2 regions of the Brevibacillus sp. JB24b genome follow, and region 2 is predicted to be linked to the other one. Evidence: riboswitches for the same ligand, from Rfam matches in the RefSeq annotation. Region 2 holds a riboswitch; the other holds the start of a gene.
The links. A riboswitch is a leader RNA that binds a small molecule or an ion and turns the genes downstream of it on or off. The one in region 2 is predicted to bind S-adenosylmethionine.

Region 1: it holds a riboswitch for S-adenosylmethionine, as region 2 does, so the genes downstream of both, ACQV1I_RS22135 (2,3-diketo-5-methylthiopentyl-1-phosphate enolase) here and ACQV1I_RS06030 (aminotransferase class I/II-fold pyridoxal phosphate-dependent enzyme) in region 2, are expected to answer to the same signal.

The regions. Positions count from the first base shown of each region.
Region 1 is NZ_JBNVQV010000001.1:4,703,214-4,715,676, forward strand. It holds gene ACQV1I_RS22095 (polysaccharide deacetylase family protein) at 1-719, shown strand, start outside; gene ACQV1I_RS22100 (heavy metal translocating P-type ATPase) at 812-2,728, opposite strand; gene ACQV1I_RS22105 (MFS transporter) at 2,999-4,201, opposite strand; partial or broken gene ACQV1I_RS22110 (multidrug ABC transporter permease) at 4,277-4,546, opposite strand; partial or broken gene ACQV1I_RS22115 (ABC transporter ATP-binding protein) at 4,465-6,262, opposite strand; gene ACQV1I_RS22120 (GNAT family N-acetyltransferase) at 6,320-6,889, opposite strand; gene mtnK (S-methyl-5-thioribose kinase) at 7,015-8,241, opposite strand; gene ACQV1I_RS22130 (DUF1722 domain-containing protein) at 8,264-8,926, opposite strand; SAM riboswitch class I at 8,937-9,059, opposite strand; SAM riboswitch class I at 9,282-9,410, shown strand; gene ACQV1I_RS22135 (2,3-diketo-5-methylthiopentyl-1-phosphate enolase) at 9,495-10,709, shown strand; gene ACQV1I_RS22140 (2-hydroxy-3-keto-5-methylthiopentenyl-1-phosphate phosphatase) at 10,706-11,383, shown strand; gene ACQV1I_RS22145 (methylthioribulose 1-phosphate dehydratase) at 11,380-12,039, shown strand; gene ACQV1I_RS22150 (cupin domain-containing protein) at 12,097-12,463, shown strand, end outside.
Region 2 is NZ_JBNVQV010000001.1:1,209,619-1,222,081, reverse strand. It holds gene ACQV1I_RS06075 (2-isopropylmalate synthase) at 1-221, opposite strand, end outside; gene ilvC (ketol-acid reductoisomerase) at 302-1,324, opposite strand; gene ilvN (acetolactate synthase small subunit) at 1,398-1,898, opposite strand; gene ilvB (biosynthetic-type acetolactate synthase large subunit) at 1,900-3,624, opposite strand; gene sat (sulfate adenylyltransferase) at 4,487-5,662, opposite strand; gene ACQV1I_RS06050 (phosphoadenylyl-sulfate reductase) at 5,713-6,405, opposite strand; gene ACQV1I_RS06045 (nitrite/sulfite reductase) at 6,705-8,330, shown strand; gene ACQV1I_RS06040 (DUF3906 family protein) at 8,428-8,634, shown strand; gene ACQV1I_RS06035 (aminotransferase class I/II-fold pyridoxal phosphate-dependent enzyme) at 8,796-9,962, opposite strand; gene ACQV1I_RS06030 (aminotransferase class I/II-fold pyridoxal phosphate-dependent enzyme) at 9,959-11,122, opposite strand; SAM riboswitch class I at 11,222-11,330, opposite strand; gene rplT (50S ribosomal protein L20) at 11,459-11,818, opposite strand; gene rpmI (50S ribosomal protein L35) at 11,919-12,116, opposite strand; gene infC (translation initiation factor IF-3) at 12,141-12,463, opposite strand, start outside.

The sequences.
Region 1 (12,463 bases), 3.5 Mb from region 2:
TGGCAAGGCGCTTCACATGCTGCCTTGCCCTCATAGGTTTAGCATGCTTAGGGATAATTTTATGGGGTTCTTTTGGACTTACTGCTAATCAAATGGCCTATGAACCCATCCACCGTATTGAAACGCAAAAAAAGGTGGTTGCTTTAACATTTGATGATGGCCCAGATCCAGTCTATACACCTCGTATCCTAGAAACTCTGCATAAGAACGGGATTCTTGGCACATTCTTTGTCCTTGGCTCCCAGGCTGATAAATATCCTGTCATTATGCAGTGGATAAAAAAGGCTGGACACGAAATCGGAAATCATGGATATCATCATTACGATCTAAACAAGTTAACCGAACAAGAGATTTATGATGAGATTAAACAAGCAGAAAAATCCATATACAAGGCTACAGGTGTCCTCCCCCAATACTATCGTCCGCCAGGGGGTGTGATTACCACCGATGTAATGAGTGCTGTTCAATTGTCGGGCTATGATATCATCTATTGGTCAGTTGATCCGCGAGACTGGTCCTTAGCTCGCACCTCATCTGTTATTGTTAATAGTGTTAAAAAACATACCTCACGAGGCGACATCATCCTATTCCACGATGGTGGGATGAATCAAAAGCAAACATTAAAAGCCTTACAGGAGCTTATTACTGATTTACGCTCTAAAGGCTATAAGTTCGTTACTGTAAGTCAATTGTTGGATGAGGGAAATAAAGTTCGTTGATAAGTGAGCATAAAAAAGCAGATGTAGACTGCAAGGGATAACATGATCGTTGCATTATCCCTTGTAATACTCCCATCTGCTCTTTTTTAAGATCAAATATACTGATTTACAGAATGGAACTTTATTGTATCAGTAGAATACCCGGCTGATGAATGCGCTCCATGATGCGGTGAAGATGGACGAGAGTCTTTATGTCTAGACAAAAAACCGATTAGTCTGGCAGAGTTTACTACCACTAATACCGAAGTGATGTTGTGCACGAACGCACCGAATACCGGACCTAACACACCTAATAAAGCAAGCAGGATAGCAGCACTGTTAATAGCTGTAGAAATGATTAAATTTTCCCGTATTACTTGCACAGCTTTTTGGCCCAAACGCATGACATCAGCAATCTTACGTAGATCATTTGACATCAATACCACATCAGACGCTTGAGCAGCAATTTGTGTACCATGTACTCCCATTGAAATCCCTACATCCGCTAACGTTAGCGCCGGTGCATCATTAATCCCATCGCCAATCATCGCTACCTTACGCCCGGCTTTGAGCTGGCGCTCTACTTGTATATACTTCATGTCGGGCATTTGTTCAGCATACACCTGCGTAATTCCCAACTGCTCTGCCATAAACCGAGCCGCTCCACTGTTATCTCCAGTGACAACTGCTACCTCAACACCGGCTCCTGTTAATTGTTCCACTGTTTCTCTGGCTTCAGGGCGAAGTTGATCTGATACTGAAATCATTCCTAGTAGCTTGTGCTCCGATGAGATGAGAACATTCGTCTTCCCTTCATTTTCTTTGGTTGTAAGCAAGCTTTGCACCTGTTCAAGAGCTATTCCCATTCCCTTAATAAAGGAAGGATTGCCCACATAGATTCGTTTGCCTTCAACGATACCCTCAATTCCACTACCAGCATGCATAATAAAGGATTCTACAGCAGGTAATTCTAATTCCCACTTTTTTGCCTGATGTAAAATAGCCGTAGCAATGGGATGCTCTGAATGTTGTTCTAAAGCCGCAGCCCAACGAATAACCTCTTGGGCACTTTGCTCTGCATGAGCAATCCCAGCAACGGACAATGCCCCTTTTGTTAGCGTACCTGTTTTATCAAACAGTACCGTATTAATAGAACCTAACTGCTCCAATGCTACACCACTTTTAATTAAAATCCCGTTTTTGGCTGCGTTTCCGATCCCTGCCATAATCGCTGTCGGAGTAGCCAGTACCAAAGCACAGGGACAAAAGACGATTAGAACTGTAACAGAACGAACCATATCGTTTGTAACCAGATACACAAGAATCGCCAATAATAAGCTAGCCCCTACAATCCATACTGCCCATTTATCCAACAAACGCTGTACAGGCGCTTTCTTTTCCATCGCCTCCTCTACCAATCGCGTTACCTTAGCAAACGTTGTTTCTTCACCAACACGAGTGGTTTGTATTTCTAGAGAGCCGTTTGTGTTGGTAGTGCCTACGAATACTTCATCCCCTTGTCGCTTTTCGACAGGTAAGGATTCTCCTGTTAAAATCGCCTGATCAATCGCAGCCTGACCAGCTACTACAATTCCATCTACTGGTATCCTCTCACCTGGTTTTACCAGTACCAGTTCACCTACTAGCACTGAATCTGCTTTTGCCTCAATCCACTGTCCTCCCCGCATTACCCTTGCCTGTTCGGGAGCCATTTCTACCATTTCTTTTAAAGCTGAAGTCGCTTTTGCCACCGTCTTTTCTTCTAGCCACATGCCAATCATCATAATAAAGGCTACTTCAGCAGCAGCTAATAACTCCCCAATACAGGTAGCAGCAATGATGGCAATTGTAACCAACACATCGCTATTTAGGCGTCGTTGTGTCCATAATTCCTTACCCGCTGTAAGTGCAATGGGAACTCCACATACCACAATGGCAATCCAGGCTGGGTCAATCCCTGCGATACTCCCCCACAGCCAACTAATCAGAACACACAAACCTGAAAGAATCATACTTCCTTTTTGTAACATACCAATCACCCTTCTTTCTTTTTGGTTAGAAACGTACTCTGTTGAGAAAGAGAATCATACTTAAAATTACCCTAAAAACAAACGAAGCTGCTACCCGAAGGTAACAGCGTTCATGCGGCTTTATGCATTTTTCCATAGGTGAATATAATTGAATCAGGCAAACTTTTTAATAATCATTACAATCATAGTACAATTCTTTTTTGCAAAGCGTCAAGGACAATTTTGGAAAAGAAAAAAGACCTAGCTACTATCGCTAAGGTCTCATTTATCCTACTTCATTTCCATTCCTTCAAATTCTTGAATAGATGTAGCACGTGCTTTCTCTGGGCGGAAGAAAATAGCTGCGAGGAAGAAAACAATGAACATGGCACCCATTGCCACAAAGATTGAAGTTGGGGAAACATAATTAATTAAGAATCCATTAACACTCGGTGTAATAATACTTGCTACGCTAAAATTCATGCTTGCAATAATTCCCGCGATCGGAATTAAGCCTTGTGGTAAGATATCAGCACAATACGCTAATCCAAGCGAGTAGAACGAACCCACCGCTGCTCCTGCTGCAGCTAATAACAGCATCATTAATGGTACTGAGGATGTTGCTAATGGGAACATCATAAACGCGATGCAGCCTGCTATTGCACAACACATCATGACTTTTTTGCGTCCTACTCTGTCACTTAATGTACCAAGTGGCAACTGTAAGAATAAACTACCTACTACAAATGATGGCAAAATAATGGAAACTGATTCTGCCGAAATTCCTGAACGTAAGGCCGCGATCGGAAAACTACCGTTGAGCGTCGTTTCCATAAAGCCGTATAGGAAAGCTGGAATCAAAGCCAGCCATGTCATTTGAATAACCATCTTGTACTTTTCTCTTGATTTAACAACCTTTTTCCCATCGTTTGCTTTTACTTCAGGTGGGAAGGCATTACGAATTTGTAACAACATGAAGAAAGCCACTAGGTTACAAGCAACAAGTGCCATAAATGGTGCCCACAAGCCAAACGGCATTAAATTGATTGCCAAAGGTCCTACGCTAAAGCCCGCCCCATAAGAAAGACCGTATAGCGAAAGATCACGCCCACGTCGCTCTGGTGTAGATGTAGCCGTCACCCAGATCTGACTGGTATAATGCAGAGCAGAATCGCCCATTCCCATTATCAAGCGGAGGACAAACCATACACTAAGCGATGTAAACAATGGAAGTAACAAAGTTGAGAATGTTACCAGTACAAGTCCAATAAATAGACATGTCCGATAACCCCATTTTCGTAAAAAGATTTCCATCAATGGTGACATAATGAACATTCCGACATAGAGGGCAGCAGCATTCAAACCGTTAGATACAGCAGAGATGCCTCGTTCCTCTAACAAGATAGCAAGCAATGGGAGCGTTAATCCCTGAGTAATACCAGCAATAAAGACCACTACGAGCAATGTTGTAAAAGTAAAGCGCGAAGATTTCATGTATGCGATCTCCTTTCCATTAGAAGATCATACACCGTATCCCTACTCTTCCACAACCCTCTACTTTTTCACAGTTTACTTTATAGGTTTCCCTTGTTGAAGTTGATACATTTTATAATAGATGCCCTGTTTGTCCATTAACGCCTCATGGTTACCCTGCTCGACGATCTCTCCTTGCGACAATACCAATATGACATCCGCTTCTTGAATAGTTGACAATCTATGCGCAATGATAAAAGTTGTTCTTCCTTGTGCTAGGACCTTCAATGCATCTTGAATTGCCGATTCTGTCTCACTATCAATGCTAGCTGTTGCTTCATCCAATACAAGGATTGCTGGATCTGCTGACGACGATACTGCTGGGCATACCAGCGGTTTTTGATCATCAGTTCGCTATGGGTTCCTTCTTCTATAACCAATCCTTCATCTAACACAAGAATGTGATGTGCATGGACAACAGCAGACAAACGGTGAGCTGTAATAATCGTGGTTTTCCCCAGACGTGCTTCACGTAAATGACGAAAGATTTTCTCTTCCGTCCTAGCATCTACAGCCGATAAGGAATCGTCTAATATCAATACTTCTGCGTCAGTTAATAGGGCACGCGCAATAGAAATTCGCTGCTTTTGCCCACGTGATAGCATGACTCCTTTTTCCCCTATAACCGTTTTTAAACCATGTGATAAGTGCTGTAAATCTGTTAGCATCTCAGCCTGTCGAAGCACCCGCTCCACATCAGCGTCATTAGCCTCTGTAACACCAAACGCTATATTTTCCTTGACCGTGCGTGAGAATAGCATATGCTCTTGTGGAACATAGGCAATTTTTTCACGTACTGTATTCAAAGCTATTTGTTCAATGGGAATTCCAGAGAAAAATATTTGTTGGGATTCAACCGGATATTGATGCAGTAAGGTTCTACATAAGGTCGATTTACCACTACCCGTTTTCCCAACAATACCAAGCGTCTCCCCACTGTTTAGTGTGAAGGAAATGTGCTGCAATGCTGGTCGGTTTGCTTGTGGATAAGTAAAGGAACAATCCCGCATCTCTACTGTACCTAAAGGCACATGAGTAACAGCATCAGCTACCTCTACTACATCAGAAGGTTCACCTAATAGCTCGTATAAACGTTTGAGCGATGCACTCCCCCGTTGTAAAACATTCATTAAGTACCCAAATGCGAACATGGGCCAAATCAGTAGTCCAAGATAGAGCTGAAAAGCCACTAGCTCCCCTAAGGATATCTGACTGCTGATCACCAATAAAGAACCGTACCCTAATGCAATTAAAAAACTGAAGCTAATAATAATAGCCACAGTAGGTTCAAACAGCGCATCAATTTTTGCTACATTGACATTTTTCTTTAAGGTGTCTTCACTAACATCCTGGAATGCTTCTACATCCTTTTCTTCCTGAACAAAAGAACGTAAAACACGTACACCAGATATCGACTGTTGCACATGATCGTTCATTTTGCCAAACGCTTCTTGTGCTAGATAATAGCGCTCATGCAGCAATTTACCATAATAAGCGGTAGACCAAGCTAGGAACGGCATAGGCAACAAGGCTGCGAGTGTTAACTTCCAATCTACCGCAAACAGCATGATTCCAAGTGTTAGCAAGGTCATACAGATGGAATCGACCAAGGTTAAAACCCCTATACTCGCTGTTATTTCGATCGCTGGAATATCATTAGTTGCAATGGCCATTAAGTCACCTGTTCGATGGCGTTGAAAAAAGCTTGGTGACATTTGATTTTAAATGCTGAAAGAAGCGATTTCGCAGAGTCCTTTCTAGCGTAAGTGAGCCACCAAACAACAAATAACGCCACAAATACCGGAGTCCATATAACAAAATACCGATCCCTACTAGTATCCCAGCCATCATAACTAAGCCTTTTTGAGTTAGTAGTCCGTTTCGAATTTCATCGACTAAACTACCAATAATACGTGGTGGCAATAATAATAAGATATCAATAATAATCAGTACACTAATGGCAAACACATATCGCTTCCAATGTCTTTGAAAAAACCAAGCTAATTGTCGAAATGAACTCACTCTTCAACACCATCTTCCCCTATCAATCTCAAAATTAAATCAATTCCAGAATAGGGATCATGTCGTTTCCCTCTCTCCTTTTTGTTGTTTCCATTCCTGCTGTAGCATTCCATACACAGCATGATCAACGTAATGATCGTACAACCATTCATTCCCTCTGATAATTCCTTCTAATTGAAAACCAAGTCGCTCAGGGATAGCACGGCTTTTCTCATTTTGTACTGCTGCTGCAATCTCTACTCGATGCAGATTCCACTTCCCAAATACCAAATAGTCAAGATATGCTTGTACTGCCTGCGTCATGATGCCTTTCCCCTGAAATTCGGCTCCTAGCCAGTAGCCAATTACCGTTTTACGATGATTCCATTCGATATAATTGGCGGCGATTCTCCCTGCAATTTGGCCTTTATACCAAATCGAATAATGCGTTCCTTGCATATTCGCTGCTTGTTGAATGGCAAAACGAATATTATTTTCTGAATCCTCTACATCTCGTACATTATCTAACCACGGTAAAAACTCCCGTAAATAATCTCGATTTTTTTCTATTAAAGCAAAGGTGACTACTGCATCCTCAATACGGACTTCCTTTAGTTCCAAATCAGGTGATATCACGATATTCTTCATGCTTCTCCTCCCCCTTTTTTGCCCCTGATTGTTCCAATAGATTGAACATTAATTCTCTTAAAAACAAAAATCACCTGCTTGCCCTATTTAGTAGGACAGCAGATGACTCTGTTTTCGATACCATTTTACTTTTGAAAAACTCGTTCCCGTTCAGCGGCAATATCTCGTACGCTCGCAGTTATATCTGCGATTTCTGTAAAATGCTTACGATTGATAATGAGGGATTGACCAATCTCCAAAGCAAGTCTTTCTGCTTCTGCTCGAATCTCTACTTGTTCAATTCTATTTAAGTCAGCCACACCCGCCAATCCAATCACACGTCTCAGGATTTTGCATCCAGCATATCCTGCCGTATCTTGTAAGACTTGAGATACATAGTCCTGCCAAAAATCGGGAACACGCGCACTACGCTCCTCCGCTTGTTTATGCCACAAACGAACGAATTGCGATACAAACTCATTCCATACGTTTTCTACCGTATCCAATAAATAAAAACGATAGCTCTCCCGTTTCTCTATGTCCGCTTGCAACCCGTATTGACCTGCATAATTTAAGATAAGATTAGCGATTACCGCCCCAATGTCAAAACCGATCGGCCCATAAAAAGCAAACTCTGGATCAATCACCTTTGTACTCGTTTGAGTGACAAAAATACTACCTGTATGCAGATCACCATGCAACAAAGCTTCTGCTCGTGTTAAAAAACCGTATTTTAGCTTAGCAATCTCTCGACGTAATGCTTGATTCTCCCATATTGCTTCTATATCTCGACGAATAAGTGGATTAAAATCGTTGGTTTCATGGTCCACATAAGGATCAGTAAATACAAGATCTTCGGTAATTTTACATAGCTCTGGATTAATGAACTTGCTCACATTAGCCTTCTTAGCAAAGGGGTGTATCCCAAGATCAGAGGTAAAGAACAAGGTATGGGCCAGAAAAGTTCCGATATGTCTAGCGAAATGTGGATACACCTCTCCATCAATTAGACCTGCACGGAGTAGCTTATGATCACCGACATCCTCCATAATCGTCAAGGCAAGCTCCGAATTGTGATGGTATACCTCAGGTACTAAATCCCCTACTAGCTCTCGCTGAGTCTTGAGCGCCTCGGCTTCAATTCGCGATCGATCTAGTGTTAACGGCCAAGATTCGCCAACGACGCGAGCATAAGGCAAGGCCTGCTTCACAATGACACTTTTATCGGTCGCTTCATCGGTTATTCTAAAGACCAAATTTAAATTGCCATCACCAATTTCTTGGCTAACAAGAGACGCGTCTTGTGTAAAAATCGTTCCCTGATTCTGTACGTATAAAATGGCTTCTTGAACCGATAACGCTTGATAACCCATATCTTTCCTCTCCTTTTTATCACTAGTATCGGTTGATGTATTGATCGTAATGTGCCAAGGGATGGACGATTCCTTCTAGATTGGCTAATAAGCGATACTTGGTCAATAGGTTAACCTGATACACACCGACTCGCTCCCAGACTTCACTCGGCTCAAGAATATTCCATCGCCCCAAATCCTTTTCAATAAAAAAGTCCTTGCCCCGAAAACGAATCCATGTATGACTGCTAGGAACATCTGGTGAAAATATGCGGGATCGTGACAAATAATCATCACCATATTCCATAGTAAGTAAGAACAATATGCGATGGGCTTCCTCCCAGCTCCTTTGTAATAATACATGCCAGGACCCGCTTTCTTGTTCACTAAGCTTACCGCGTAAATGACCGAATGCATGGCTCAAAGCATTGCAGGCATTGCCTGAATCAATAGGCAATTCCCTGATCTTCTGGAATTCATGTAACAAATGCTCTGCAAATATACTCCAATCTCGCTCGCCTGTTTCTCGTGTCAATTTTAATTGATCCCGAAATGCTTGTGATATCTGCTTATATTTTTGATAACACCTCATCATGACCCAATATTTGTGCTCTGCCCATATCTGTTCACACCATGCTTTGCTTACCAAAGAAAAAGAAAACCTCTTTTCCGAAGAAAAGAGGTCGTTTTTACATGCCATATTCATTAAACGTTCCCCCTTATCTACCAGAATTTTAATGTCTCTGCAGGAATTAGCACCGTGCACACGCCAAGCTAGTGGCTATGTGTCGGTTGCTGGGTTTCATCGGGCCAGTCCCTCCACCGTCTCTGGATAAGGTATCCAAAAGTTATATGTAATTGTAAGTGAATGCAGGTTCTTATCCTACGTAACGAAGCTTCAAAATGAATCGTTAGTAGAAATATACACAGGTAAACCATTTATGTCAAACAATTTATTCAACTCAGATTTTATTTATAAAAGGGTTGACGCATTTTATAAAAAGGGATAAGATGGTCTCCAAGAAACAGCTTCTTTTTTGACAACTACAACAATTATTTAGCTCTTATTGAGAGAAGGCGGAGGGACTGGCCCTATGATGCCCGGCAACCCTCGTATCGGTATAACGATGCGAAACGGTGCTAAATCCTACACATAATCGTGCTTTATTGGTTTATGTGAGAGATAAGAGAAGAAGATCTGTCTATCAGACGCCTCCTTCTCTTGAAGGGGGCGTTTTTAGTTGATAAATTCTCTACCTATAAGGAGGTCATCCATGAGTACAGATCGAATCCTCGTAACCTATTTAACGCAAGCAAAAGATTTACAAAAAAAAGCGGAAGGTATTGCAGTTGGTATGACAGTAGGCTCATGGACAGACCTTCCCCTGGCCAAACAAGAGCAACTACGTGCCTATTTAGGTGAAGTAGCACATGTAGCTCCTCTCGAATCTACCTCATCAGGTGAAACACGAGGTCTTATCACTATTAGTTATCCAACAATATGCTTTACACAAGATATCCCTTCTCTTCTTACAGGGGTATTCGGCAAGCTATCAATGGATGGCAAAATCAAGCTAGTGGATATTCAACTTCCCCCTGCTTTTTTACAAGGCTTTCAGGGTCCGAAATTTGGCATAAAAGGTATACGGAAAATAACCGGTGTGCATGATCGCCCTTTATTAATGAGTATTTTTAAGTCATGCACAGGTTTATCACTAGAGGAATTAGAGGTTCAGTTTCGTGCACAAGCAGAAGGTGGCCTTGATTTGATAAAGGATGACGAAATTTTCTTTGCTGATGATAAAGCTCCGTTTATCCAACGCATCAGACGTTTCAAAGCCATTTCAGATGAAATTGCGGAACAAACCGGTAAGCCTGTCTTGTATGCCGCTAACCTTACAGGACCTAGCTCACAGCTTATTGAGCGGGCGAAACAAGCAATTGATGCAGGTGCTTCTTGCCTCCTGTTTAATGCGCTTGCTTTCGGCTTCGATCTCTTGCAACGTCTAGCAGAAGATCCGGACATTCAAGTACCAATCATGGCGCATCCTGCACTCGCTGGCGCTTATTATCCTAGTCCTGATTACGGCATAGCTGCTCCGCTCTTACTCGGTAATCTATTGCGTTTAGCTGGGGCTGACCTGGTCTTGTTCCCTTCTCCATACGGAAATGTTGCATTAGATAAGCTAGAGGCTAATCAGCTAGCTAATCATTTAGTTGGGGAATACGGTACCTTACAACCTGCCTTCCCCGTTCCATCGGCAGGTATTCATCCTGGATTGGTTCCACAGCTGTACGCTGACTTTGGTCTAGACCAGGTGGTTAACGCAGGCGGCGGTATTCATGGACACCCACTAGGAGCAACAGCAGGCGGTCGAGCGTTCCGTGCCGCTATTGATGCATCCGTAAACGGAATTAGTCTTACTAAGGCAGCTGCCGACTCTGAAGAACTGCGACTCGCACTAGAAAAATGGGGAGGTCTTGCATGACAAAACAACTTGTGCTTTTTTGCGATTTCGATGGAACTATTACAGAAAAAGACAACATTGTAGCAATCATGCGCCATTTTCATCCCCCAGGCTGGGAAGAATTAACCGAACAGATTTTGACGCAAAAAATAACCATTAGAGAAGGGGTAGGAAAGCTTTTTTCCCTGCTTCCCTCTTCACTCGAACACGAAATTACTCAATTTGCTGTGAAGAATGCTAGTATCCGCCCTGGTTTCGCCGAGTTTGTGGAATATTGCCGTCAAGAAAATGTGACTTTGCTCATTACAAGCGGAGGTATTGATTTCTTTGTTCACCCGATTCTCGCTCCGTTTCAGTTGGATGGTCCAATCTACTGCAATGGCAGTGATTTTAGCAAAGAGAGCATAAAAATTACGTGGCCGCATACCTGCGATGAGCATTGCCAAACAGATTGTGGAATGTGTAAAACTACCATTATTAGAAGCTATGATGCTACGGCCTATACGCGTGTTGTCATTGGGGACAGTATTACTGACTTAGCAGGCTCTCGAATTGCTGACTTTGTCATTGCCCGTTCCTTCCTATTAGAAAAATGTGAGGAAGAAAATTTATCACATAAACCATTTACTACCTTTTATGATGTGATTTCAATCATTAAAGCCATTCAGGCCAAACAGGAGGGAATTGTGCTATGACAACAACACTTGAACAGCGCACCGCCGCTTTTAAAAAACTAGATGAAGTAAAGCTAACGTTTGCTAGAAGAGACTGGTTTCCGGGCACTAGTGGAAACCTCTCTATTAAAATCAGCGATGTACCCTTACAATTTGCTGTGACCGCCAGTGGCAAAGATAAAACTAAATTATCGCCAGAAGATTACCTGATCGTTGACAGCAACTCTAGTTCCGTAGAGCCTACCAATTTGAAGCCGTCTGCGGAAACCTTAGTGCATGCTGTTGTCTATCAAAGCATTCCCGATGCTGGCGCTTGCTTCCATGTGCATACGATAGCGAACAATGTGATTTCCGAATTGTACGCCCAAAAGCAAAGCTTTAGTATTCACGGTCAGGAATTGATCAAGGGACTAGGCATTTGGGAAGAGAACGCTCTACTTAACGTCCCTATTGTCGAAAACTATGCAGATATCCCTACATTAGCGGCAGCCATTAAAGAGGCGATAAGGCCTGATGTACCCGGCGTGTTAATTCGTAACCACGGAATATATGCATGGGGTCGTAATGATTTTGAAGCAAAGAGACATATAGAAGCTTTTGAATTTCTATTTGAATATCAACTACGCTTACTGCAAGTAAGTAATTTATCTTCGCAAGCTTCTGGTATTGCCATTTAATTTAATCTGATTAAATAAATAATTCATAAGATTACAAACAATAGGAGGTCTTTCTTCATGGCAAAAGTACGTTTTCATGATACCAATGAATATATTGAGGGTACAGAAGCAGTTCAGACTTTTTTAAACTCACAGGATGTTATCTACGAATATTGGGGTGTAGATCAATTAGATCCTGCTTTGCGAAATAATTACGCACCGACTGATGCAGAAAAACAACAAATTTTAGAGACCTTCCAAAAAGAGATACAAGATATTAGTGAACGTCGCAACTACACTACAGCAGACGTAATTGTGCTAAGCGACAAAACACCAGAGTTAGATAAAAAATTAGAGAACTTCGTCAAAGAACATCATCACACGGATGATGAAGTCCGCTTCTGTGTAGATGGTCATGGTATTTTTGCTATTTTAGGTACAGATG
Region 2 (12,463 bases):
CGAGCTAAGCTGACAACTGTTGCATTTTTTACTCGTTTAGCGACTTCAGTAACCGACCGAAGATCACCGGGGGAGGCGGCGGCAAAACCAGCCTCCATTCGTGAAACACCCAAACGTTCGAGTTGGAGGGCAATCTCCACCTTTTCATTCATGCTTAAATTCACTCCTGGAGATTGTTCTCCATCGCGCAATGTGGTATCAAAAATCTCGATAGTACGCATTACACTTCCTCCTCCCAGCTCTCATTTTGTTTATGACTCCATACATATACTGCGATTGCTATTTGAACTTGTATGATTTCTTAGGCTTTTACTGGAGCTTGCTCTTCTTTCTTTTCTTTTTGAATCCAAGCCATCATATTGCGTAATTTTTCACCCACTTGCTCAATACCATGCTCACTTTCCAAACGGCGACGAGCATTAAAACCTGGGCGATTAGCTTGATTTTCCAAAATCCAATTACGTGCAAATGTGCCATCCTGGATTTCAGCAAGCACTTTTTTCATCTCTTGACGTGTTTCATCTGTTACGATGCGACGACCTGTGTTGTAGTCACCATACTCTGCTGTATCACTGATCGAGTAGCGCATACGAGCTAAACCACCTTCATACATCAAATCAACGATCAGCTTCAATTCATGCAAACATTCAAAGTAAGCAATTTCAGGCTGGTACCCTGCATCTACCAACGTATCAAATCCTGCTTTTACTAGCTCAGATACGCCACCACACAATACGGCTTGCTCACCAAACAGATCCGTTTCTGTCTCTTCACGGAACGTGGTTTCGATAACCCCCGCTTTGGTGCTACCAATTCCACTTGCATAAGCAAGAGCTGTTTCTAATGCTTTTCCGCTATGATCCTGATGAATAGCTACCAAGCTAGGTACACCGAACCCTTCTACATATACACGGCGAACGAGATGACCAGGGCTTTTTGGAGCTACCATAATGACATCTACATTGTCAGGCGCTACAATTTGACCAAAATGGATATTGAAACCATGTGAGAAAGAAAGAGTTGCTCCCGCTTTTAGATTTGGTTGAATCTCTTGTTTGTACACATTCCCCTGATGTTCATCTGGAAGTAGAATTTGAATGACATCTGCCTGACTAGTAGCATCTGCTACTGTGTACACTTCAAAACCATCATTCTCAGCTTGTTTCCACGATTTCCCTGGACGTAGACCAATGATTACTCGGTATCCACTATCACGTAGGTTTTGGGCTTGTGCATGACCTTGACTACCGTATCCAACGATCGCGATTGTTTTTCCGTATAGAGCAGCTTGATTAGCATCTTGTTCATAATAAATTTTCATCATGGGTAAATTCCTCCTAGTTTTTGGGTGTTTTATTTGTAAATTTTAAAAATTCAATTTTTATTAAAATAAATGATTAAACTTGCATTAATTCCAGACTTAAACCGCGTGCCATTGCTACGCTTCCTGTTCGTGTTAATTCTTCAATCCCATATGGAGATAGCAAAGCTAGCAGGGCATCGATTTTTTCACTATCACCAGTTGCCTGAATAATAATGGATGTGGGACCAATATCGACAATGGAGGCACGAAATGGTTCAACAATACCAGTTAACTCCGTCCGCTGGGCTGCTTCAGCATGGACTCGAATTAAGGCAATTTCTCTTGCTACCATTGGATCCTTGCTTAGATGAGTTACTGAGATAACATCGATAAGCTTACATAATTGTTTCATCAATTGATCAAGTTGATGCTCATCTCCGTTTGTTGTAATAATCATTCGGGACAAACCTGCTTCTTCTGTTGAACCTACAGTTATACTGTCGATATTAAAATTACGTTGACCAAAGAGAATGGCTACTCGGGTCAAAACACCGGGATGGTCGTTTACCAAAAGTGCTAATGTATGTCGTTGCATGTCACTCATCCCCCAACATCATTTGATCTAGCGTGCTTCCAGCTGCCACCATTGGGTATACATTTTCCCCAGCTGCTACTCTAAAATCAATAACCACAGGACCATTGAATTCCAATGCTTCCTTCCAGACAGACTGAGCTTCTGCTGAAGTAGTCGCCCGCATTCCTTTAATACCATAGGCTTCTGCTAATTTAACAAAATCAGGGCTACACGTTAAATCAATTGAACTATAACGCTGATCGTAGAATATCTCCTGCCATTGCCGTACCATTCCTAGACATTGATTATTTATGATAACCACTTTAACAGGAAGCTTATGTTGGGCTAAAATCGCTAGCTCCTGATTGGTCATCTGGAATCCGCCATCTCCTACAATGCTGATTACAGTACGGTCAGGATAAGCAATCTGTGCACCGATTGCGGCTGGGAAACCAAAGCCCATCGTTCCTAGACCACCGGATGAAATAAATGAACGCGGTTTTTTGACCTTGTAATATTGCGCACTCCACATCTGATGCTGACCTACATCCGTTGTCACAATTGCCTCACCATTTGTTGTTTCATAAAGCATTTCGATTACTTCTTGCGGCTTTAATTGACCATCTTTTTTATAGCTGTACGGGTGTGCTTTCTGCCATCCATGCAATTGTTTCATCCATGCACTGGTTTCGAGCGGCTTAGCTAGCAATAACGCTTTTTCTAACGTACTCTTTATGTCTCCTGCTACACATACCGCTGTTTCAACATTTTTTCCTAATTCAGCGGGATCGATATCTACATGGACAATTGTGGCGTTTGGTGCAAATTCTTTGGTGCGTCCCATCGTAATTCTGTCATCAAACCGCGCTCCTAAACCAATCACACAGTCCGCATTCATTAAAGCTTGATTAGCTGCATAATTACCATGCATGCCCGGCATACCAAGTGCTAATTCATGTGTTCCAGGAAAGTTCCCTAGTCCCATAAATGTGCTGATAACAGGGATTCGCGTCAATTCTGAAAAGGCAAGCAATTCCTGATGAGCGTTAGCAGCTAAAATGCCCCCTCCAGCCATTATAACTGGGCGTGTGGACTGATTAATCGCTGTAATAAACTGCTTCATCTCATCATCTGAGGGTACCAGAGTAGGGTGATAACCGCGAACACTAATACTCTCAAGTGCTTGAAATGGTGCTACACTATTGCAAACATCCTTGGGAATATCAATAAGTACCGGTCCCGGACGACCTGTCGTTGCAATATAAAAGGCCTCTTTTATGATGCGTGGAATATCACGGATATCACGAATAAAATAGTTATGCTTCGTTATCGGCATGGTAATTCCTGTAATGTTTGCCTCCTGAAAAGCATCTGTTCCAATCATGTTCTGTGCGACGTTACCGGTAATACAGACAAGCGGTACGGAATCCATTTGTGCCGTGGCAATGCCTGTGACTAGATTTGTAGCCCCTGGTCCTGATGTAGCAACTACTACACCCGCTTTTCCACTCGCTCTTGCGTACCCATCAGCTGCGTGAATGGCCCCTTGTTCGTGCCGCGCTAAAATATGCTTTAGACGACTGCCATAGAGTGAGTCATAAATTGGTAGAACGGCTCCTCCAGGATAACCAAAAATGTGCTCAACACCTTCTAACAACAGACAACGTAGTAAGGTTTCTGCCCCAGTCAATTCTTCGCCAAATCTCATTTCAGGTAACATCCGCGTCTGTTCTGCGGTCTCGATCATCTTCTCTCCTCCCTATCCCTTTTATCAAAGTAAAAGTCTTTTTTTCCATAAAAAAATCCCATCACCCCGACATACGAAAGATGTCTTATTGGGGCGAAGGGATTCGCGGTACCACCCAAATTTGCTGACTCCTCGCGGAGATTCAGCCTTGGACAGGTCAGTGGTTAATCTGACTGTCAGCGCGATAACGGGCGCTAAGCGGTTACACCTACTAGACCTAAATCGTTCAGCTAACAGCTCAGAGGCGAGTAATTCATTACGTTCCTATCCGGTTCTCAGCAATCCGGACTCTCTGTGAAAGAATGAGTAATCAATCATGTCCTCATCAAAGCCATCGAAATATTCTCTCAAATCAAAATAAAGTTTAAAATGTCATGTGAATTGTCTGAAAATAATTGTTATGACTGATTATAGCCAGCCCAAAAATGCGTGTCAATGAAATCAAATTCTTTTTATTAAACTTTTTCCCGAACGATTGCTCACTAGAATTGAGCAGGCTCTTATGGCTCATAAATGAAAGCGCATACACAAATTTCTGTTCACATACCTGTTTTTTTCAAAAGAATTTTTTCTGGTTATTTGTCCCTCGTTACGTATTCTTCAAAAAAACAGATTCGACCAAAACCTTAACATTTCACATTCAAAATGCATATAATATTCGTTTTATTCTCGGTACCTATTCGTTCATGGTCCACTTGGTTATCTGCTGTTTTTCTCTCCGTACGTCTATGTATACATACACATAAAAAAATCGCAGAGAAGCTAGTACGTCTCTGCGCATTGTCTATTTTTCTCTGTATTTATCCACTTTTTCACTCTAATTTCACATTTTTTATTTCTGTGTTCTTACAGACTATCCTTTTCATTTCACTCGTTCTCGAAGACCTTGAATTAACACTTTCGCTACTTCTGGACGTGAGAATTCTGGTGGAGGAGTAATACCGTTCCTGAGCAATTCCCGTACTTTAGTACCTGATAATGCAACGTGATGAGCTTTGTCATGTGGGCAGGTTTTCGTCGTAGCCATTCCTTGGCATGCTTGACAGAAAAAGCTATGCTCAAAAAACAAGAGCGTAATTCCCAGCTCTTCTTGGGTAAATTCTGAAAAAATATGTTGTGCATCATATGTGCCATAATAATCGCCAACACCTGCGTGATCTCGTCCAACGATAAAGTGCGTACACCCATAATTCTTTCTTACCATGGCATGAAAGACTGCTTCTCTTGGCCCCGCATAACGCATTGCTGCAGGAAATGCCCCCAAAAAAATACGATTTTTAGGATAGTATTTTTCCAGTAAGACGAAATAACTTTTCATTCTCACATGCGCAGGTATATCATCCGATTTTGTTTGACCTACTAGTGGATTTAAAAAGAGCCCATCCACAATTTCTAAAGCCGCCTTCTGGATATACTCATGGGCACGATGTACCGGATTTCTCGTTTGAAAACCTACGATACTTTTCCAGCCCAGTTGTCTGAAAAAATCTCGTGTTTCACTTGGAGTATAATAATAATTGGCAAACAGCTCTGGTTGTGGGCGTTGGATCACCTGTATGCTTCCACCTACATAGAAAGGGGGGCGCTGATACAGCTTAGCCACTCCAGGGTGAGCTAGATCAGTCGTTTTGTATACCTGAATAGCTTCTCTCTTTTTGTCAGGTTGATAGACATCCTGTACGGTAAGTACGGCATAATTCTTACCATCCTCTCCACGCAATACCAGCTTTTCACCAATAGCTAAATCGCTAAACTCTTCCGATACTGCCAGTGTGATCGGTACCGGCCAAACTGTTCCATCAGGTAAGCGCATGTGCTCTACCACCGAATCATACTCGCTTTCTGTCAGAAAACCCTTTAGCGGAGAAAAGGCTCCTATCCCTATGCAATCAATATCAGACAAAGTCCATTCATCTACGGTAACGAAACGATAGGGAAGTAAACGTTGATTATTCTCTTCTACAAATACAGGGGATAACAACCGATTTACTAGAGCCCCACCATGAGCTAGATATTGTTCTGCCACGATTCTCTTCATCCTTTCTACGCGTTTCTCACTATACCTCACTGCAGTCTTTATGCATGTAATTATTTGTGTAAACCACACTCCGTTTTTTCAAAACCTGACCAACGCCCTGCACGAGGGTCTTCTCCGGGGAGCACCACACGAGTACAGACAGAACAACCAATGCTAGGATAATACTGGTCGTGTAGTGGATTGTAAATAACCTCATGTTTGCGGATATATGTCCATACATCCTCACTCGTCCATGCTGCTAGCGGATTACATTTTACAAGACCAAATTTCTCATCCCACTCTACCTTTTTGCTGTTGGCACGCGTTGGAGCCTGATCACGACGAATTCCTGTAATCCACGCATCATAGTTGCTCAAAATACGTTTTAGTGGCTCTACCTTCCGAATGTTACAACAGGCTGTAGGGTTGCTTTTCCATAGTTCGTCTCCATACTGTGTACTCTGTTCTTCTAAGGTTAGTAACGGTGAAACCCTAATAAAAGAGGTAGAGTAATGCTCCTCAAGTCGATCGCGAGTTTCGTACGTCTCTTTAAAGTGTTTATTTGTATCCAGATAAAATACAGGAGTTTCTGGTGCCATTGTTTGCAGCATATCAATTAGCACCACATCCTCAGCTCCGAAGCTAGATGCAAGTACGATTTTGGCACCATAGATTTCTGTTGCCCAAGCGAGCAATTCTTCTGCTTCCGCATGCTCAAACCGATTGGCCAACAGTTCAATCTCATGTAATGTCAATTTATTCATTTCTCTACCTCTCCTCTTCAGCATTCACCTACTCATCTTATGTCGTACGCTCTCTCAAGGATACTTGCCTACTCAGATTGCACAGATAATTACACCAGAAGATATACAAGCTCCTGAGACTTAAAACCAAGTTGAAAAGTAGGATTTATAAGCATTTGCCCTACATCATAGTCATTTATTTTTGTTGTGTCAATTCAAACTATTTCGTTTTTTCTCGTTGACCTTGTTGTATCCAGCGGTTATACTCAGTTCAAAGTATCCCGACAAAATTAATATGAATTAAGGGAGGATCAATGAAAATGAGCGATCAACAATCTCGCCCTTGGGAAGCAGATAAGAGTAAATTACATGCATTTGAACTAACAAAATTAGAACGAGATGGCTTAGATATTATCGAGATCATACGAAGACTCGGCTCAAAAGGATATCAGGCGTTTTCCGCTGACGACCTCGCCTTTTTTAAATGGGCTGGAATCTACGAACAAAAACCTAAAGGAAACGGTTTTTTTATGATGAGAGTCCGTATTCCAGGAGGGATTTTACGTGCAGATCAAGCAAGAGCTCTCGCAGACATCAGTCGGGAATACGGTCGAAATTTAGTTGATATCACAACACGACAAGCGGTGCAATTTCATTGGCTGACAACTCCTGACCTTCCAGATATATTTGATCGCTTAGAGCATGTAGGGTTATTCTCTTATGAGGCTTGCGGAGATGTTCCACGTACGATTGTCGGAAATCCACTCTCAGGTATTGACCCTTACGAACTTATGGATACCGAACCCCTTGTACAACAACTAGAAGAGCACTTTTTATTAAATCCTGAATTCTCAAACCTCCCACGAAAATATAAATTATCCATTTCAGCAAACATCTATAATACCGGACATGCAGAAATAAATGACCTCGCTTTTACTCCTGCGTCTAAAATCATAAATGGTCAAGAACAGGTTGGCTTTCATGTCTGGGTAGGCGGCGGTTTGTCTGCCAAGCCTTATCTAGCAAAGCAGTTACCTATCTTTGTTTTGCCTACAGAAGTCGTACAGGTAGCAGATGCTGTGACACGTATTTTTCGAGATTATGGGTATCGTGAGAAGAGACATCAGGCTCGTCTTAAATTTTTAATGGCTGATTGGGGTCCTGAAAAATTTACTGAGAAATTATTAGAATTGACTGGACCATTAGAAGAACTTGGAGAAGATCGGACAGTTGGCTGGAATGCAGGCTACTTTACTGGTGTTCATAAGCAAAAACAGCCAGGTTTACATTATGTAGGACTACTATTGCCTGTGGGACGACTCACTGCTGAGGATTTAGCCGAGTTGGCCGATTTAGCCGACCGTTATGGAAATGGCTCTATACGGACTACGAATTCTCAAAATATAATCCTGCCAAACATTCCCCACGAACATTTGGATTCCTTACTTGCTGAAACCTTGCTCACACGTTATTCCCCTACACCACGAACATTTATTGGGCATGCTGTTTCCTGTACGGGCAATGAATTTTGCAATTTGGCAATCGTTGAGACAAAAGCACGGATGGCTTCTATCGCTCACTGGCTAGATGAACATGTGGAAATTGATACACCAATAAGAATCCACATGATTGGATGTCCCAATTCCTGTGGTCAGCAGCAAATAGCCGATATTGGACTACAGGGCTCTTTGGTTAAAACGGCAGAAGGAACGGTAGACGCCTATGATTTTTTCGTTGGAGGCAGTCTTGGACCAGATGCCCAATTTAACAGTCGTCTAAAGGGGCGTGTTGTCGCAGATCGAGTAGCTCCTGTTATCGCTCAACTAGTGGAATTATTTAAAACCAATCGGGAATCAGGAGAAAAGTTCCACCAGTTCGCTCGTAGGTTCGGAACCGCCAACATCCAGGAGCATTTTACACAAATTATTGCAAGTGTAAGTGTGTAAAGAATACTAGGATGATTTGCTAGAAAGTGGCTGTCTAACACGGCTGACTGTTTGGCAACGCTTTTGAACTCAGCAAGTAAGAAAAGAGGGAAATCTCATGTTTTTATACCATGTCGAGATCGTCACAACCGAGGACAAAAGTCTGGTAGCTGCTGTTATTGCGGAAACGGAAGAGGCAGCCTTTCACACTGCTCATGCACTTACCAAGCGTCAATATCACCCAGCTCCCACTATAAAAACAAGTACCTTACTCGAAAAAAAATATGTAGAAAAAGGTAAGGGGTACGTGTTCGCTATTTCCTAACAATATAAAGAAATCCAGCTAAGTCTGATAGCATGTCAGAAAGGGGCTGGATTTCCTTATGTTCTCGTTTATTTTTTAATCCATTGCTTAAAACCCCCTTTTATTAAAAAAGAGGGTTCCTTTCAAACCATCAAGACAGCTCTTTACATATTCTATCAATCCTACACGTTCACTTGCTCCTCTACTTTCTCCCCCGCTTTCAATCCTCTCTCTAAATCAGCCAACACGTCCGTTACATCCTCTACTCCAAGCGATAGCCTTACTAATCCATCCGTAATGCCCCGCTTTTCTCGCTCGGCTTTCGGCATAGCTGCATGTGACATCTGCGCTGGGTAGGATAAAATACTCTCTACTCCGCCAAGGCTAACTCCTACGAGAGCATATTGTACATTTTCAAATAAAGCTTTCACACGTGCTCGGCTCCCCAAGTCAAACGAAAGAACTGCTCCGTGTCCATTTGCTTGAGTCTCTTGTACTTTATGTCCAACATGGGTGGACAAACCAGTATAATAAACATTTTTTACCAAAGGATGCTCTGCTAAATGATCTGCTACAACCGCTGCGTTTCGGGTTGAAATATCCAAACGTGCCTTTAATGTTTTTAAGCCCCGCATCACTAGCCAGCTATCCTGCACACCAAGAATGGCGCCAAATCCATTTTGAATGGCATATAATTTTTGTCCTAGTTCCTTTGTTTTCGTCACCGCCAGACCTGCTACCACATCACTATGTCCGCCGATAAACTTGGTAGCACTATGGAGTACAATATCAGCTCCTAACTCCAGTGGTCGTTGGTAGTATGGAGTCAAAAAAGTATTGTCCACGATGGTTAGTAGCCCATGACGTTTAGCAATGGCAATTACTCCTCGCAAATCAGTCACCTTTAACGTCGGATTTGAGGGTGTTTCTAAAAATATTGCCCTCGTGTTAGATTGGATCGCTGCCTTTACCAAAGGCAATTGAGTCGTATCCACAAAGGTCACTTCTATTTGCATCCGTTCGAGCACGGTTGTTAAAAAGCGAAATGTCCCACCATAGACATCTTCTGCTACTACTAAGTGATCGCCACTTGAAAATAACAGAAATACGCTGGAAATAGCAGCCATTCCTGATGAAAAAGCAAATCCCCGCTCTCCCCCTTCTAACGCGGCAATCGTTTCCTCTAACGCCTGCCGTGTGGGGTTTCCTGATCTTGCGTAATCGTAGGTGCCAGGCTGGTCAATATCATATTGATGAAAAGTAGAGGCTTGGTAGATTGGGATACTTGATGCTCCCGTCACACGATCCATTCCACACGTACCATGAAGGATTTTGGTTGCAAAATTCATCGAATACACTCCTCTATTTGTAAACATTTATCCAAGGAAAATTTTAAATCAGCGATCAAATCATCAGGATGCTCAATTCCCACTGATAGGCGTAGTAATCGGTTGCAAACTCCTACCTGTTCTCGTACTTCTACTGGAATATCTGCATGTGTCTGTGTAGCCGGATAGGTGCATAAGGATTCTACACCTCCTAGACTTTCCGCAAATGAAACGATTTGTAATTGCTTTAAAAAGATAGCGACCAAAGATTGTTCCTTGATGCGAAAGGAAACCATTCCACTGTAACCACTTGCTTGCTCCGTCTGACTGTCATACCCCGGATGGGTGGGTAATCCAGGGTAAAAGACTTCTGACACCGCTGGATGAGCTTGCAAAAATTCAACGACAGCAATAGCATTTGATTGATGACGATCCATACGCAATGCCAAGGTTTTTAATCCACGCATCACCAACCAGCAATCCTGTGGACCAAGTACCGCTCCAATGGAATTATGCAAAAAACCGATCTTTTCGGTCAGCTCAGTGCCCTTCGTCACGATCAATCCAGATAGCACATCATTATGTCCAGCTAAATACTTCGTAGCACTGTGAAAGACGATATCTGCTCCTAACTCCAACGGTCGCTGATAATAGGGAGTCATAAATGTATTGTCAACAATAGACAACAATTGATAGCGTTTGGCAATATCAAGCATGCATCTCAAATCGGTGATTTGCATAAGGGGATTGGTAGGGGTTTCTATGAACAACGCTCGTGTTTGACTAGTAATAGCAGCTTCCACTAGCTCCGGCTGACACATATCAACATACGTGCAAGTAACACCGTATCGTTTCATAATTTGCTCAAATAATCGATACGTCCCACCATATAGATCGAGTGAGACAACTAAATGGTCGCCATAAGAAAACAAACCCAAAATTGTCTGTATCGCTGCCATTCCTGAAGAGCAGGCAAAGCCACCGTCTCCTCCCTCTAAATTAGCGATTGCCTCCTCAAGTACCGTGCGTGTTGGATTAGCCGTCCGTGTATAATCAAATCCTGTGCTTTCACCCAACGCTGGATGTCGATAAGCTGTTGCATGATAGATCGGAAAACTGAGCGATCCCGTTGTTTTGTCCTTCCCTACCCCAATCTGTGCCAAACGTGTGTCAATATGCATCCTGATTCCACTCCTCTATCTCGCCTTTATTTCCAAACAAAAAAGCCCTCTTTCGATGAAAGAAGGCTTTGGCTACGCAAAGAAATCCGTAAGCAAACCTTCTCATCTTTCAGAACATAAATGTCCTGCAGGAATTAGCACCATCTTGCAATTTACAAGTGGTTGCCGGGCATCAACGGGCCAGTCCCTCCGCCTCTCTGGATAAGAAGTCATGCTATTCAATTTGTGTTGATTCTAAAATTATCAGACACTTTAAACGATGTCAAGTGGTTTTCTTTCGCATCAATCAAAAAAAGGCTGCCGAGTAAACTCGACAACCTTTTCAAAAGAACGTTATTACGCGTTCAATTTGCTTTTAGCAACTGTAGCAATGTCGTTGAAAGCAGCTTTATCGTTAACAGCTAGATCAGCCAACATTTTGCGGTTTACTTCAACACCAGCTAGTTTCAAACCGTGCATTAAACGGCTGTAAGAAAGACCATTCATGCGAGCTTGTGCGTTGATACGAGTGATCCACAATTTGCGGAAGTCACGTTTTTTCTGACGACGGTCACGATACGCGTACATCAGGGACTTCATTACTTGTGCATTAGCGGATTTAAACAGACGGTGTTTAGAACCAAAGTAACCTTTGGCTAATTTCAAGATTTTCTTATGACGACGACGTGTCACAATGCCACCTTTTACTCTTGGCATAATCAATTCCTCCTGATCTGTAGCATGGCGGTCTATATAAGACGCTTATGGGGCTCATGCTAGAAAATTTTTCGTTGCGGAAAATGAGCAGAAATGAATCTTACAAGTAAGTGATCATTTGCTCAATGCGTTTTTGGTCCCCTTTAGAAACCATTCCACCTTTGCGAAGATGACGCTTCGCTTTAGTGCTCTTGTTAGCAAACAAATGGCTCGTGTAAGCAGAATCACGTTTCAAACGACCGCTACCAGTCTTTTTGAAGCGTTTTGCTGCTCCACTGTGAGTTTTCATTTTAGGCATTGGGAAATCCTCCTGTCTCGTATCCTATTTTTCCGATTTCGGAGTTGGAGCTAAGATCATAATCATGCTACGACCTTCGATTTTTGGTTTGCGTTCAACCGTTGCTTCTTGTTCACAAGCGGCTGCTACACGTTCCAGCACCTGTTGTCCGATTTCAGAGTGGGTAATTTCACGACCGCGGAAACGAATCGTACATTTCACTTTGTGTTCTTCACCCAGAAACTTTAGCACATTGCGAAGTTTCGTTTGGAAATCGTGTTCCTCAATGTTAGAGGAAAAACGAACTTCCTTCAGCTCAACAATTTTTTGGTTCTTGCGAGCTTCTTTCTCCTTTTTCGATTGCTCAT